2 regions of the Vibrio sp. 378 genome follow, and region 2 is predicted to be linked to the other one. Evidence: predicted binding sites of a transcription regulator. Region 2 holds the regulator's gene; the other holds the start of a gene.
What was found. The regulator MetJ, encoded in region 2, represses methionine synthesis genes. The targets are predictions, from matches to a motif close to TTAGACNTNTANANGTCTAA.
Positions count from the first base shown of each region.

Region 1: metH (methionine synthase) is a predicted target of MetJ. The motif match lies at 5,182-5,201, and genes of this name have one in related genera.

Region 1 is NZ_JAWOUO010000014.1:205-7,638, reverse strand. Features, by position in the region: gene lysC (lysine-sensitive aspartokinase 3) at 14-1,366, shown strand; gene metH (methionine synthase) at 1,453-5,133, opposite strand; gene R7Q48_RS19870 (cation:proton antiporter) at 5,325-6,656, shown strand; tRNA gene R7Q48_RS19865 (tRNA-Asp) at 7,412-7,434, opposite strand, start outside.
Region 2 is NZ_JAWOUO010000019.1:43,972-51,405, reverse strand. Features, by position in the region: gene R7Q48_RS21900 ((2Fe-2S)-binding protein) at 109-297, shown strand; gene bfr (bacterioferritin) at 391-867, shown strand; gene R7Q48_RS21890 (malic enzyme-like NAD(P)-binding protein) at 1,074-2,351, shown strand; gene metJ (met regulon transcriptional regulator MetJ) at 2,465-2,785, opposite strand; gene R7Q48_RS21880 (O-succinylhomoserine (thiol)-lyase) at 3,011-4,171, shown strand; gene R7Q48_RS21875 (bifunctional aspartate kinase/homoserine dehydrogenase II) at 4,187-6,595, shown strand; gene metF (methylenetetrahydrofolate reductase) at 6,858-7,434, shown strand, end outside.

The DNA of each region.
Region 1 (7,434 bases), on a different contig from region 2:
GTGGGAGAACGCAGTGAGCGCATTTAACGTAGCTAAATTCGGTGGAACCAGTGTTGCCAACTTTGAGGCAATGAGTCGTTGCGCCACCATTATCGAAAACAATCCAAATACTCGCCTGGTCGTGAGCAGCGCTTGCTCTGGCGTCACCAACCTATTGGTAGAACTCGCCAACGGCGTTCAGGATCAAACGCACCGTACTGAGCTGCTGCAAAATCTGGCCAACATTCATGACGCCATTTTAACTCAGCTCGAAGACAGCACGAAAACTGCTGCCGAGGTGTATGGCATATTAGATACCGTAACCAGCCTGGCCGAGGCTGCATCTATCCAAGCTAGTGCGAAGTTAACCGATCATTTAGTCGCATGTGGTGAACTCATGTCGACGCACATTCTAACTCAGTTAATGTGTGAGCGAGGCATTCAAGCAGTGCGCTTTGATATCCGCGATGTGCTGCGTACTGATGACAACTTTGGTCGCGCGGAGCCAAACATTGAAGCAATTTCGACGCTTGCGCAAGATAAACTCGTACCACTTTGCCAACAATCCGTTGTTGTTACTCAAGGCTTCATAGGATCTGACGAAGCCGGTAATACAACAACATTAGGTCGAGGGGGCAGCGATTACAGCGCCGCCTTAATTGCTGAGAGCGTTAAAGCGGCAGGGCTAGAAATCTGGACTGATGTTCCGGGTATCTACACAACAGACCCGCGAATTGCACCAAAAGCCTCACCAATTCCCGAGATCAGCTTTAGTGAAGCTTCAGAAATGGCTAACTTTGGCGCTAAAATCCTTCACCCTTCTACGCTAGTACCTGCATTGCGCCACGACATTCCGGTATTTGTGGGGTCATCGAAAGAGCCTGAAAAAGGGGGAACTTGGATTCGCCACCAAGTCGAAAGCTCACCGTTATTCCGTGCGCTAGCTTTGCGTTGTAACCAAACCATGGTAACGCTACGCAGCGCCAATATGTTCCACGCATACGGCTTCTTAGCAAAGGTCTTTGAGATCCTTGCAAAGCATAAGATATCTGTCGATTTGATCACAACATCTGAAATCAGTGTATCGTTAACACTTGATCAAACCGATACATCCGGCGGCGCGCCGCAGCTGCCGCAAGCTGTACGAGAAGAGTTAGAAGAGTTATGTAAGGTAGAAGTTGAACGTGACCTATGCCTCGTTGCCCTAATTGGTAACAACATGAGTGAGAGTAAAGGCTACGCGAAACAGGTTTTTGGCACGCTAGAAGATTTTAACCTACGCATGATTTGTTATGGCGCTAGCCCTCACAACTTATGCTTCTTGCTCCATGAATCAGTATCGAAACAAGCCATACAAAAACTCCACACTGAGTTGTTTGAGAAGTAAGTTCAACTCAATAAAACAAAGGGCTGCGTATCTGCAGCCCTTTGTCGTTTCATTAGTTGTTACATTTGGACGAGGTAAACATCAATTTAACCGTTAATGTTTGGCCCTAACCATTTTTCAGCCTCGATCCTATCCCACCCCTTACGATCGGCGTAACTCTCTAGCTGATCTTCTTGGATCTGTGCGATCGCAAAGTAACGTGAGTCAGGATGAGAGAAATACCAACCAGAGACTGACGCGCCCGGATACATTGCATAGCTGGAGGTTAGAGTCATGCCAATATTCTCTTCCACATTAAGTAGCTCCCAAAGCGGTCCTTTTTCAGTATGCTCAGGGCACGCTGGATAACCTGGTGCAGGGCGAATACCTTGGTATTTTTCACGAATGAGATCATCGTTAGATAAATCTTCATCCGCAGCATAACCCCAAATTTCTTTACGGACACGCTCATGCAAATACTCAGCAAACGCTTCGGCTAGGCGATCCGCCACCGCTTGAATCATAATTGCGTTGTAATCATCTCCCTGTGCTTTGTATTCATCAGCAAGCTCTCGTTCACCAATACCACCAGTGACAGCAAATGCCCCTATCCAATCATGTTTACCCGACTCTTTAGATGCGATGTAGTCGGATAAACAATAGTTGAATCCTTTTGGTTTCTCGGTCTGTTGTCGCAAGTTACGTAATACTTTCACAACGTCGGTACGAGTTTCATCAGCATAAACTTCAATGTCGTCCCCCACGCTCGCAGCAGGGAATAAGCCACACATTCCACGCGCTTTTAACAGGCCTTCTCGCTCAACTCGATCAAGTAACTCGTTGGCATCTTCGAATAAACGTTTTGCTTCTTCACCAACTTCTTCATGTTGGAAAATTGTTGGATACTTACCCACAAGTGACCAAGTCATAAAGAATGGTGTCCAATCGATGTATTGACGTAATATAGCCACATCAAAATCATCGAAGATATGAATGCCAGGCTTAACAGGCACTGGAGGGGTGTAAGCTTCCCAATCGATAGCAACTTTATTCGCTCGAGCAGCTTCTAATGTCACTGGTTTGGTTCTCGGTTTCTTTCGATTATGTTGATCACGTACTCGTTCGTAATCAGCTTCAAGTTTTTCAACAAATTCAGGGCGACGTTCATCTGACAATAGAGAAGTACATACGCCCACTGCACGTGAGGCGTTGTTCACGTAAACCACTGGATGCTTGTAATTTTGCTCAATCTTAACTGCTGTATGGGCTTTTGACGTTGTTGCGCCACCGATGAGAAGAGGTAAGTTAAAGTCGAGACGCTCCATCTCTTTTGCAACATGCACCATTTCGTCTAATGAAGGCGTGATCAACCCTGATAAACCAATAATATCGACGTTTTCTTCTTGCGCTACTTTTAAGATCTTTTCGCAAGGAACCATGACACCAAGATCGATAATTTCGTAGTTATTGCACTGCAATACAACGCCAACGATATTTTTCCCGATATCATGTACATCACCTTTGACCGTCGCTAGCAAAATCTTACCGTTTGTTTGTCCCACCTGCTTTTCTGCATTGATGTAGGGCTCGAGATGCGCGACTGCTTGCTTCATCACTCGGGCAGATTTTACGACCTGAGGAAGGAACATTTTACCTTCACCAAACAAGTCTCCGACGACGTTCATCCCATCCATTAGTGGGCCTTCTATCACCTCTAATGGCTTTGAAGCATTGACACGAGCTTCTTCGGTATCATCAACGATAAACTCGGTTATTCCTTTCACTAACGCGTGTTCTAAACGCTTTTCAACAGGCCAGGTTCTCCACTCAAGTGCAGAGGCATCCTCCTCTTTACCTACCCCTTTGCCTGCGTATTCCGCCGCGATATCTAACAATCTCTCAGTGGCGTCATCACGACGGTTAAGAACGACATCTTCCACAGCCTCACGCAATTTTTCAGGCACGTTATCGTAGATTTCTAACTGACCCGCATTCACAATCCCCATATCCATACCATTTTTAAAACAGTGGTAGAGGAACACCGCGTGAATCGCTTCACGTACATAGTTATTGCCACGGAAAGAGAATGAGACGTTAGAAACACCACCAGATATCATCGCATGTGGTAAATCACGTTTGATATCGCCAACGGCTTCAATGAAATCCACCGCGTAGTTATTATGCTCCTCGATCCCCGTAGCAATGGCAAAAATGTTTGGGTCAAAAATGATGTCTTCTGGTGGAAAGCCCACTTCATCAACAAGAATTCGGTAAGCGTTGGTACAAATTTCTACTTTGCGCTCACGTGTATCTGCTTGCCCAATCTCATCAAACGCCATCACAATCACAGCCGCACCGTAACGGCGGATCAACTTAGCTTGTTCAACGAATTTCTCTTTGCCTTCTTTGAGAGAGATCGAGTTAACAATGCCTTTGCCTTGGATGCACTTAAGACCGGCTTCAATAACCTCCCACTTGGAAGAGTCAACCATGATTGGTACTTTTGAGATTTCAGGTTCTGACGCACAAAGGTTTAAAAAGCGAACCATACAAGCTTGTGCATCCAACATGCCTTCATCCATGTTGATATCGATAATTTGAGCGCCATTTTCAACTTGTTGACGAGCCACATCGAGCGCTTCATCGTACAGCTCTTCTTTAATTAAGCGCTTAAAACGCGCAGAACCGGTTACATTCGTACGCTCACCGACATTGATAAATAAAGAGTCTTTATCAATAGCGAGTGGCTCCAGGCCAGACAAGCGACAAGCAACGGGAAGTTCAGGTAATTGACGAGGGGCGATATTTTCAACCGCGAGTGCCATTTGGCGAATGTGCTCAGGAGTTGTACCACAACACCCACCAATCAAGTTTAAAAAGCCACTTTGAGCCCACTCTTTAACATGCTTAGCCATATCTTCTGGCGACAAATCGTATTCGCCGAATGCATTCGGAAGCCCAGCATTTGGGTGAGCGGAAACAAAAGATTCTGATATACGAGAGAGCTCTTCAACATAAGGACGCAGCTCATCTGGACCAAGTGCACAGTTCAAACCAAACGAAATCGGTTTAACATGACGTAATGAGTTGTAAAACGCTTCTGTGGTTTGACCGGATAATGTCCGACCGGAAGCATCAGTAATAGTCCCCGAGATCATCACAGGTAACTCAATCCCCATCTCTTCAAACACACTTTCAACAGCAAATGAACAAGCCTTAGCGTTAAGCGTATCGAAGATGGTCTCGATAAGAATAAGGTCAGAACCACCTTTAATTAGAGCACGAGTCGATTCAGAGTAAGCCTCAACTAACTCGTCGAAAGAAACATTTCGATATCCGGGGTCATTTACATCAGGAGAAATAGAACAAGTTCGGTTCGTCGGCCCTAAAACCCCTGCGACATAACGCGGCTTATCGGGTGTTTTTGCGGTCCATTCATCTGCAACTTCACGTGCAAGATTGGCTGCTGCAAAGTTAATTTCTTCACTCAGGCTTTCCATCTCGTAGTCAGCCATCGCAATGGTTGTTGCGTTAAACGTGTTGGTTTCGAGAATATCTGCACCCGCTTCTAAATATGCAGCGTGAATTTCCTTGATAAGTTGAGGCTGACTTAGAACCAACAGGTCGTTGTTACCTTTTAGATCACAATGCCAATCCGCAAAGCGCGTTCCTCGATAGTCTTGCTCTTCAAGTTTGTACCCTTGAATCATGGTTCCCATACCACCATCAATCAAAAGAATACGTTGCTTCATTTGAGCTTCAATCTGTTGTCTTACGTTACTTCCCACAGTACAGCCTCATTCCTTTAGTTATCTTTCCATCCTATCACACAAACTTCAGGAGTCTAGACGTCTAAACGTAGAATTAATGATTATTTTATCTCCTTCTTAACTTGCAAAATAATCACGAAAAAACGTTTGCTATTTAAGCAGCATCAGCCGAGAATTCCATTCATAAAATGTTACAAATAGAGAGCTCTATGTCGGTCTATCATACTTTATGTTTTCTATCCGCAGCTGCGATGCTAATTGCTTTTGTAAACAGCAAGATAGGAAAGATGCAAACCACCATTGCGATTACCGCAGGTTCAATGGTGCTTTCACTTCTAATCTTAATTGCGGGTCAAAACAACTGGTTCCATCTCACCGAAATTGCGACGGAGACGGTCACAAGGATTAACTTCGAAGATTTCTTGCTCAAAGGCATTCTTGGCTTCTTACTATTTGCTGGTGGACTAGGCATCAAACTCCCGAACCTTAAAGATCAAAAGTGGGAGATCACTGTTTTAGCTCTTGGAGCCACACTGTTTTCCACGTTCTTTATTGGATTTGCGCTGTATGGGTTTTGTCAGTTAATTGGCATCCAATTTGATTTGGTCTACTGCTTACTATTTGGTGCTCTAATATCGCCAACTGACCCAATCGCTGTATTGGCTATTGTTAAAAAACTCGATGCTCCCAAACGTATCTCCACTCAGATTGAAGGAGAATCGCTCTTCAATGATGGCTTCGGTTTGGTTATCTTCGTCACTCTATTTACGATTGCATTTGGCACTGAGGCACCAACTGTAGGTAGTGTCACCTTACTCTTCATCCAAGAAGCTATCGGTGGTATCACATATGGTTTAGTCCTCGGTTTGCTATTCCACTACTTGATCAGTGCCACCGATGATCACTCAATGGAATTGTTACTTACCATTGGTGTCCCAACGGCAGGTTACGCATTTGCTGAATACATCCATGTATCAGGCCCACTCGCAATGGTTGTATCCGGTATTATGATTGGCAACTGGACACGCTTTATTGGCTTTTCAAAAGAGAGTGAAGATCACCTTGACCATTTTTGGGAGCTTGTTGATGAATTCTTGAATGGCGTGTTATTCCTACTGATCGGTATGTCGATGCTGCTGTTTGAATTCCACAAAGAAGACTGGATCATGATGGCTATTTCAGTCCCTCTTGTACTAGCAGCTCGCTATTTAAGCGTATTTCTCTCGTACATTGGCTTTAAGCGTTACAGAAAATATAACCCGTGGTCAGTACGTATTTTGACGTGGGGCGGCTTACGCGGGGGCCTTGCATTGGCAATGGCACTTTCCATTCCATCTGGTATTTGGGTGATTCAAGATAAGTTAATCGATGTAAAAGAGATTATTCTTGTAATGACCTACTCCGTCGTTGTTTTCTCTATCCTCATTCAAGGCTCAACAATCACTCCAATGATTGAAAAAGCAAAAGCAGAAGAGAAGAAGATGGAAGAGAACAACCAAGCAATAACCACTCCGGAACATACGGAGCCAGTGGACTCTTAAAGACACGTAACTTAATAAATAAAAAGCAGCTACCTAGCTGCTTTTTTCATAACTAATTTTCAGACTCCCCTTCAAGGACGAATGCTCCTTATTCTTTGATATACCTTCAAATATACTAAGAATCGCTACGCTACATTTTCATAGATACTAACTATTGCCGATAGATAGTATTCATAGACGAGCCTTTTAATTTACCCATTTTCATCTGTATCCTTCTCTTCCCTTGGCAATATAGGCTCCTCGCAAATATCAAAGCTAAACTTCCACAATACTTAGCAATGAGCGAGTTTGTATTTTTATGAGAAAGAGACATTTAGGGTGAGTGCGTTCAGAACCCAAACAGGTTAGCAATCCCACCAAGATAAAACTGAGCTAGCATTCAGGTAGATCAAAGCCTTAACAGAAATGTAGCCCCTCTCCCTCTTGATCTCAGTGAGACTAAACTTGTATTCAAAGTCGTCCTGTTTTCAAATTAGAAACAAACGACACTTCAAACAATTAAACTCTGTCACATAACTAGATTTTCTAATATCGAATAAAAGGAGCTTTGGTGAATGAAGAGGCTCAAAACTAGCGCTCGAGACTGCAGGAACCACACAAAACTGCGTTCCACTTCACTCATACAGGGCTTAGAAAGCATAACCAGAGGGAAGCCTGCCTCTCGATGCAAGGTTTCAATATGAAAGTGGGTTTAAGCTAAGTCGGGGAACCAAAACGAAAAAAGCCTCAGTCTTTCGACTGAGGCTTAATATAAGTGGCGGAGTGGACGGGACTCGAA
Region 2 (7,434 bases):
AAATCGTTATAACCAAATATTCTGAGCGGACACCATAATGCGACTGGTAACAAGAACTATTCTTGTTTATATTGTTTGTCACAGATTAGTTTTATAGGTTTTTTGAGTATGTACGTTTGTCTTTGCCATGGTGTCTCCGACAAAAAAATTAGGAAGTTGGCGATAGATGAAGGCGTAACAGATATTAAAGGAATCAAAAAGTGCACGGCATTGGGCAGCCAATGTGGTAAGTGCATCAGACAGGCCAAGGAAATTTTAGCGGAAACTAGTTACACGGAATTTAAACAAGCCAGCTAATTGCTGTAAGTATGCAGTAATTATTTGCCTTACATTTTGACACCTTCTCATTTGCTTCTACATTTAAATGAAGCCAAAGAGGAGGGTTTTGTCATGAAAGGCGATCCAATCATCATTCAACATCTCAATAAAGTGCTCGGTAACGAGCTCGTCGCTATTAATCAGTATTTTCTTCACGCCCGAATGTATAAAGACTGGGGCTTAAAGCACCTAGCAGACAAGGAATATCACGAATCTATCGATGAGATGAAGCATGCCGATCATCTAATTGAGCGTATTTTGTTCCTTGAAGGCCTACCGAACCTACAAGATTTAGGTAAGTTGATGATTGGTGAAGATACCAAGGAAATGCTCGAGTGTGACTTAAAGCTTGAAATGGCGGCTATTCCAGATTTAAAAGATGCGATTGCCTACGCTGAAGACATTCGAGATTATGTGTCTCGAGATCTCTTCCAAGATATTCTTGAAGATGAAGAAGAACATGTTGATTGGCTAGAGACGCAACTTGGCTTGATTGAAATGTCTGGTATTGAGAATTATCTCCAAGCGCAATACGTGGACGAAGAGTAACGATACTTTCTGAGTTTGCATACTCCAATAATAGTAAGAAGAAAGAGCACCTGACTCGAAAATCAGGTGCTTAACCCCGTTATCTGGTCTAATCTCTTTTATTATCGGCTTTTTAAGGATATTGCTCGCAATCTTGCCTATGAAGTTTGATTTCTATCCGATAGAATTTATGCCCCCTTACCTAAAAATAAAAAAGAGAAACGTCCATGTCTGAAGACAACCACCAAGCAGCCACTCCAGAAGAAGAACATCGCCAAAAAGCATTGGATTACCATGCTTATCCAACTCCAGGAAAGATTGCTGTCGAACTGACAAAGCCTGCGGAAACGGCGGGTGATCTTGCCCTTGCTTACAGCCCTGGTGTTGCAGAGCCAGTGCGTGAAATCGCACAAAACCCGGATAACGTGTACAAGTACACTGCAAAAGGGAACATGGTTGCTGTTATTTCTAACGGTACCGCTATTCTAGGTCTAGGTAACCTAGGTCCACTTGCATCTAAGCCAGTGATGGAAGGTAAAGCGTTACTGTTTAAGCGTTTTGCAGGTCTTGATTCTATTGATATTGAAGTTAAGCACCGCACGATCGATGAATTTGTTGATACTGTTGCGAGCATTGCAGACACTTTTGGCGGTATCAACCTTGAAGATATTAAAGCACCAGACTGTTTTGAGATTGAAAAGCGTCTGATTGAACGTTGTGATGTACCAGTATTCCACGATGATCAACATGGTACTGCTATTGTAACGGCAGCGGGTATGCTGAATGCAATCGAACTTCAAGGTAAGAAACTTGAAGATTCAACAATTGTTTGTCTTGGCGCTGGCGCTGCCGCTGTAGCGTGTATGGAGCTTCTGATCAAATGCGGCGCAATGCGCGAAAAAATCTACATGCTAGATCGCAAAGGTGTGATTCACACTCGTCGTGATGATCTTAATGAATATAAGCAGCTATTTGCGAACAATACAGATAAGCGCACACTAGAAGACGTGATTGAAGGTGCAGATCTGTTCCTAGGTGTATCTGGTCCAAACCTATTGCCAGCGGAAGCGTTGAAGTTGATGGCAGATAAGCCAATCGTATTCGCATGTTCTAACCCGGATCCTGAAATCAAGCCGGAACTTGCTCACGCAGTTCGTGATGACTTGATCATGGGTACTGGCCGTAGTGATTATCCTAACCAAGTTAACAACGTATTGTGTTTCCCATTCATTTTCCGCGGTGCTCTTGATGTGCGTGCAAGTGAAATCAATGATGAAATGAAACTTGCAGCCGTTGAGGCGATTCGTGAGCTAGCAAAAGAGCCTGTACCTGAAGCCGTATTGAAGGCTGCAGGTGTTGATAAGCTAGAGTTTGGTGCGGACTATATTATTCCAAAACCAATGGATTCACGTTTGCTACCACGTGTTGCAAAAGCGGTTGCTCAGGCGGCGGTTAATTCAGGTGTAGCTCGTATCGAGATGCCTGAAAACTACATGGCAGAGTAATATATCTTTCAGATGTGATACATAAAAAATGGGACGCTATTGCGTCCCATTTTTTATGTCATTCATTTGGCTCGAGGCAAGAGTTATTACCTGAAACCTCTTATCAGGCTTTTTTATTCTTCGTCGAATGACTCAAATTCGATGCCCATTTCCGTCATCAGCGCTTTTACTTCTGTTGGAATATCATCAGGACGGTCTTTACGAAGGTCTTCATCTGTCGGAAGTGGCTGACCTGTGTACGCGTGCAAAAATGCCTCGCATAGCAATTCGCTATTGGTTGCATGGCGTAAGTTATTGATCTGACGGCGAGTACGCTCATCAGTTAGCACCTTTAAAACTTTTAGCGGGATAGAGACGGTAATTTTTTTTACTTGTTCGCTTTTTTTGCCGTGCTCTGCATATGGGCTAATGTATTCGCCATTCCAGTCAGCCATTGCACACCTTCATTTATGTAATCGGTTAAAAATAATTTAGGTGCTGATTTTAGCTGCATTTACCGCCATAAGCAAAGACATATAGACGTCTAGAAGTGTTGACGTCTCATTTTTTGACGAGTAAAGTGAACATAACAGCAAAGGAAGCGTGTTGATCACTTTATGTTACTCATTAGATATAGCGCATTCCTATTTAGAAGTCATTACCCGTGAAAGGATACACCCATGAGCACTCGCAAACCTGCGACCATTGCAGTACGCACTGGTATTGAATCAGACAGCCAATATCATGCTGTCGTTCCACCTATTTATCTTTCCACTAACTATGGTTTTCCTGCTTTTGGTGAAGTGCCCAAGTATGATTACACACGATCTGGTAATCCAAACCGCGGACTGTTGGAAAGTGCGCTATCTGAACTTGAGTCTGGAAAAGGAGCGGTTGTTACTAACTGCGGTACGTCGGCATTAAATTTATGGGTTTCCGCTTTTCTCGGCCCAGATGATCTCATTATTGCTCCTCACGATTGTTATGGCGGCACCTATCGTCTTTTTAATACCCGAGCTAGCAAAGGCGATTTTAAGGTTCAGTTTGTCGATCAATCAGACGAACAGGCTTTAGATGCTGCATTGGCACAAAAACCAAAACTCATTTTGCTAGAAACTCCGTCAAACCCTCTGGTTCGCGTAGTGGATATTGCAGCTACCTGTGAAAAAGCGAAACAAGTCGGCGCGTTAGTTGCGGTGGACAATACCTTTTTGACACCCGTGTACCAAAAACCTTTAGAGCTAGGTGCGGATTTTGTTATCCACTCCACAACAAAGTACATCAACGGTCATTCGGACGTAATTGGTGGGGTAATCATCACCAACACAGAAGCGCATGCAGAAGAGCTTGCATGGTGGGGCAATTGTATTGGTGCAACGGGCACACCTTTCGATAGTTACATGACACTGCGAGGTATTCGTACGCTTGGTGCTCGTATGAAAGTTCATGAAGAGAGCTCACAGCAGGTACTGGCTTACCTACAGAAACAAGCGTTAGTTAAAACTATCTATCATCCAAGCCTGCCGGAACATCCAGGTCATGACATCGCTAAAAAGCAGCAAACGGGCTTTGGCTCTATGTTGAGTTTTGAGTTTGCTGGTTCGTTTGAGCAGTTAAAGGTGTTTGTGAAAGAGCTCCAACTGTTTTCATTAGCTGAATCATTAGGTGGTGTAGAAAGTTTGATTTGCCACCCGGCATCCATGACGCACCGTGCAATGGGTGAGGAGGCGCTGGCGGAGGCTGGGGTCTCTCATCAACTATTGCGTTTGTCTGTCGGTTTGGAAGATGCACAAGACCTCATCACAGATTTAGAACAAGCGTTCGCTAAAGCTACCCAGTAATAGGAGACGATAACAATGACTGTACAACGTCAGCTGCATAAGTTTGGTGGCAGTAGCTTAGCAAACCCAGAATGCTACTTACGCGTTGTGGGTATTCTCAAGGAGTATTCGACAGAAAATGATCTTGTGGTCGTATCTGCTGCAGGAAAAACCACTAACCGCTTGATTGAGTTTTTGGAAGGGTTAAGTAAAGATGGCCGAATTGCGCATGAAGCGCTTCAAAGCTTGAGACAGTTCCAAACTGAGCTAATAGAAAGCTTGTTGGAGAGTGAAGCAAAAGAAGAGCTGTTAGCTTTATTACATGATGAGTTCAGTACTCTCTCGGAGCTAACTGCACCACTCACTAATGCGCAAAAAGCTGCGGTACTGGGACACGGAGAAGTATGGTCTGCTCGCCTATTGGCCGCGTTATTATCTCAACGTTCTATCCCTGCGGTTGCACAAGATGCACGAGCGTTTTTACGTGCAGAAGCGGGAACTCAACCAGAGGTTGATCGCGCTCGTTCATACCCTTTAATTAAAGAGATCCTCGCGCAGCATAACCATAAACGTGTGGTAATTACTGGCTTTATGGCTCAGAACGAGGCAGGAGAAACCATCCTACTTGGTCGTAACGGCTCTGACTATTCTGCAACGGTCATAGGCGCGCTTGCTGAAGTCAGTACTGTCACGATTTGGAGTGATGTTGCTGGTGTCTATAGTGCCGATCCACGTTTGGTGTCTGACGCTTGTTTATTACCGTTACTTCGATTGGATGAAGCCAGTGAACTTGCTCGCTTAGCTGCCCCAGTGCTACACAGTCGTACGCTTCAGCCTGTGGCGCAAAGTACCATGGACCTTAATCTCAAGTGTAGCTATCTGCCAGAGTCGGGTTCTACTCGTATTGAGCGTGTATTGGCATCTGGTCGTGGCGCTAAAATTATTACTTCACTGGATGATGTTTTATTGGTGCAGTTGTCTTTCATGCATGGGCACGACTTCGAAAAAACACAGAGTGATGTATTACAAGCGTTGCAGCGCGCGCAATTAGAGCCATTGGCATTTGAAGCTCAATCCGATCAGCATACGCTACGCTTGGCTTACACCGCAGAAATCGCCGGTGGTGCATTGAAACACTTGCAAGAGCTTGCGGTAGAGGCAGAAATTAAGCTAAAAGAAGGTTACTCGCTCTTAGCTGCGGTAGGTGCAGGCGTTACGAAAAACGCCAATCATTGCTTTGGCTTTTATCAGAAGCTAAAGCACTCTCCGGTAGAATTTATCTCTGAAACAGACTCAGGGCTGAGCCTAGTCGCTGTTTTGCGCCGTACTGATACCGAGGCGTTGGTTCAAACGATTCATAGCCAGTTGTTCCAAGCGCAAAAACGCGTGGCAGTGGCTTTATGTGGCAAGGGTAATATTGGTTCTAGTTGGTTAAATTTATTTGCGACGCAAAAAAGTGAGCTCGAAAAACGTCATGGTATGAGCTTTGATCTTGTCGCGGTTGTGGATAGCCAAACCTATTGGTTCGATGAGCAAGGTATTGAGGCGGTGAGTGTTGCTGAACGATTTGATGATGAAAGCATAGCAAACAATGGGGATTGGCTGGCACGTTTGGGAGCGCTTAAAAGCTACGATGAAGCCGTCGTGCTTGATGTTACCGCGAGTAAAGATTTGGCTCAGCGCTACGTAGAAATCGCACAGCAAGGCATTCATTTGATTTCCGCCAACAAAGTGGCCGGTTCCGCAGATAGTCAGTACTACCATCAGGTTCAAGATGCATTCGCTAAAATTGGTCGTCATTGGCTATACAACGCAACGGTTGGTGCTGGGTTACCGATAAACCATACCGTGCGAGATCTTCGTGAAAGTGGGGATGAAATCGTCGCTCTATCGGGTATTTTCTCGGGGACGCTATCATGGCTGTTCCAACAGTTTGATGGTTCTGTGCCATTTAATGATTTAGTCGATCTTGCTTGGCAGCAAGGGTTAACCGAACCTGACCCTCGTTCTGATTTAGATGGCTCCGATGTAATGCGTAAGTTAGTCATCTTGGCTCGAGAATCGGGCCTAGATATAGAACCAGACAGCGTTAAAGTTGAGTCTTTGGTGCCAGAAGAATTAAGAGAACTGAGCTTAGATGATTTCTTCGATAATGGAGCGTTGTTGAGTGAAATACTTCAAGAGCGTCTGACAAAAGCACAGAGAAACGATCAAGTGCTTCGCTATGTGGCGCGTTTAGAAAAAAATGGTAAAGCAACGGTGGGAGTCGAAGCGTTATCTCGTGAGCACGCGCTCGCCAACTTATTGCCATGCGATAACATTTTTGCCATAGAGAGCAAGTGGTACAAAGATAACCCTCTGGTCATTCGAGGACCAGGCGCAGGCAGAGAAGTGACAGCCGGCGCTATTCAATCCGACCTCAACCGATTGGCTGGTTTATTTTAAAGTTGCGATTGACCTAAAAACCCTGGAATTAATCCAGGGTTTTTTATTCCCCTATCAGTGCCATACTGAAGTCATAACCCGTGCAAAATGGCGAGATGATGCTCAAGTAGAAACTTGAACTATCTTCATTATTAACTTGAGAAAAATTCATAATTACAAGGTTGACATTAAATCGTATTCAATACATTCTGTAGACATATAGACGTCTAAACGTCGATTTTAAGGATTTGTTTTCGTGGCGGAGTGCCGCAGGGAGAGTAAGATGGGATATACGCACGCAGGCCATATCGACGCCTTGAACCAGAATATTGCTGAGTTATCAGATAACATCAATGTATCGTTTGAGTTTTTTCCGCCAAGCAGCGCTAAGATGGAAGAAACACTTTGGAATTCAGTGCACCGTCTTAAAACGCTTCAACCTAAATTTGTTTCTGTGACTTACGGTGCGAACTCCGGCGAGCGTGACAGAACACACTCCATCATTAAAGAAATTAAAGCAACAACCGGATTGGTTGCCGCTCCCCATCTCACTTGTATTGATGCGACTCGTGAAGAGTTGATTAATATTGCCGATGATTATTGGAACAATGGTATTGAAAATATCGTCGCTCTGCGTGGTGATATTCCTCCAGGTGGCGGTGCGCCTGATATGTATGCCTCGGATTTGGTTGAGCTGCTGAAATCACGCCACGATTTCGATATCTCCGTTGCAGCATTCCCTGAGGTTCACCCTGAAGCTAAAAGCGCACAGTCTGACTTATTGAACCTAAAACGTAAGGTAGATGCAGGTGCAAACCGTGCTATTACTCAGTTCTTTTTTGACGTTGAGTCTTACCTGC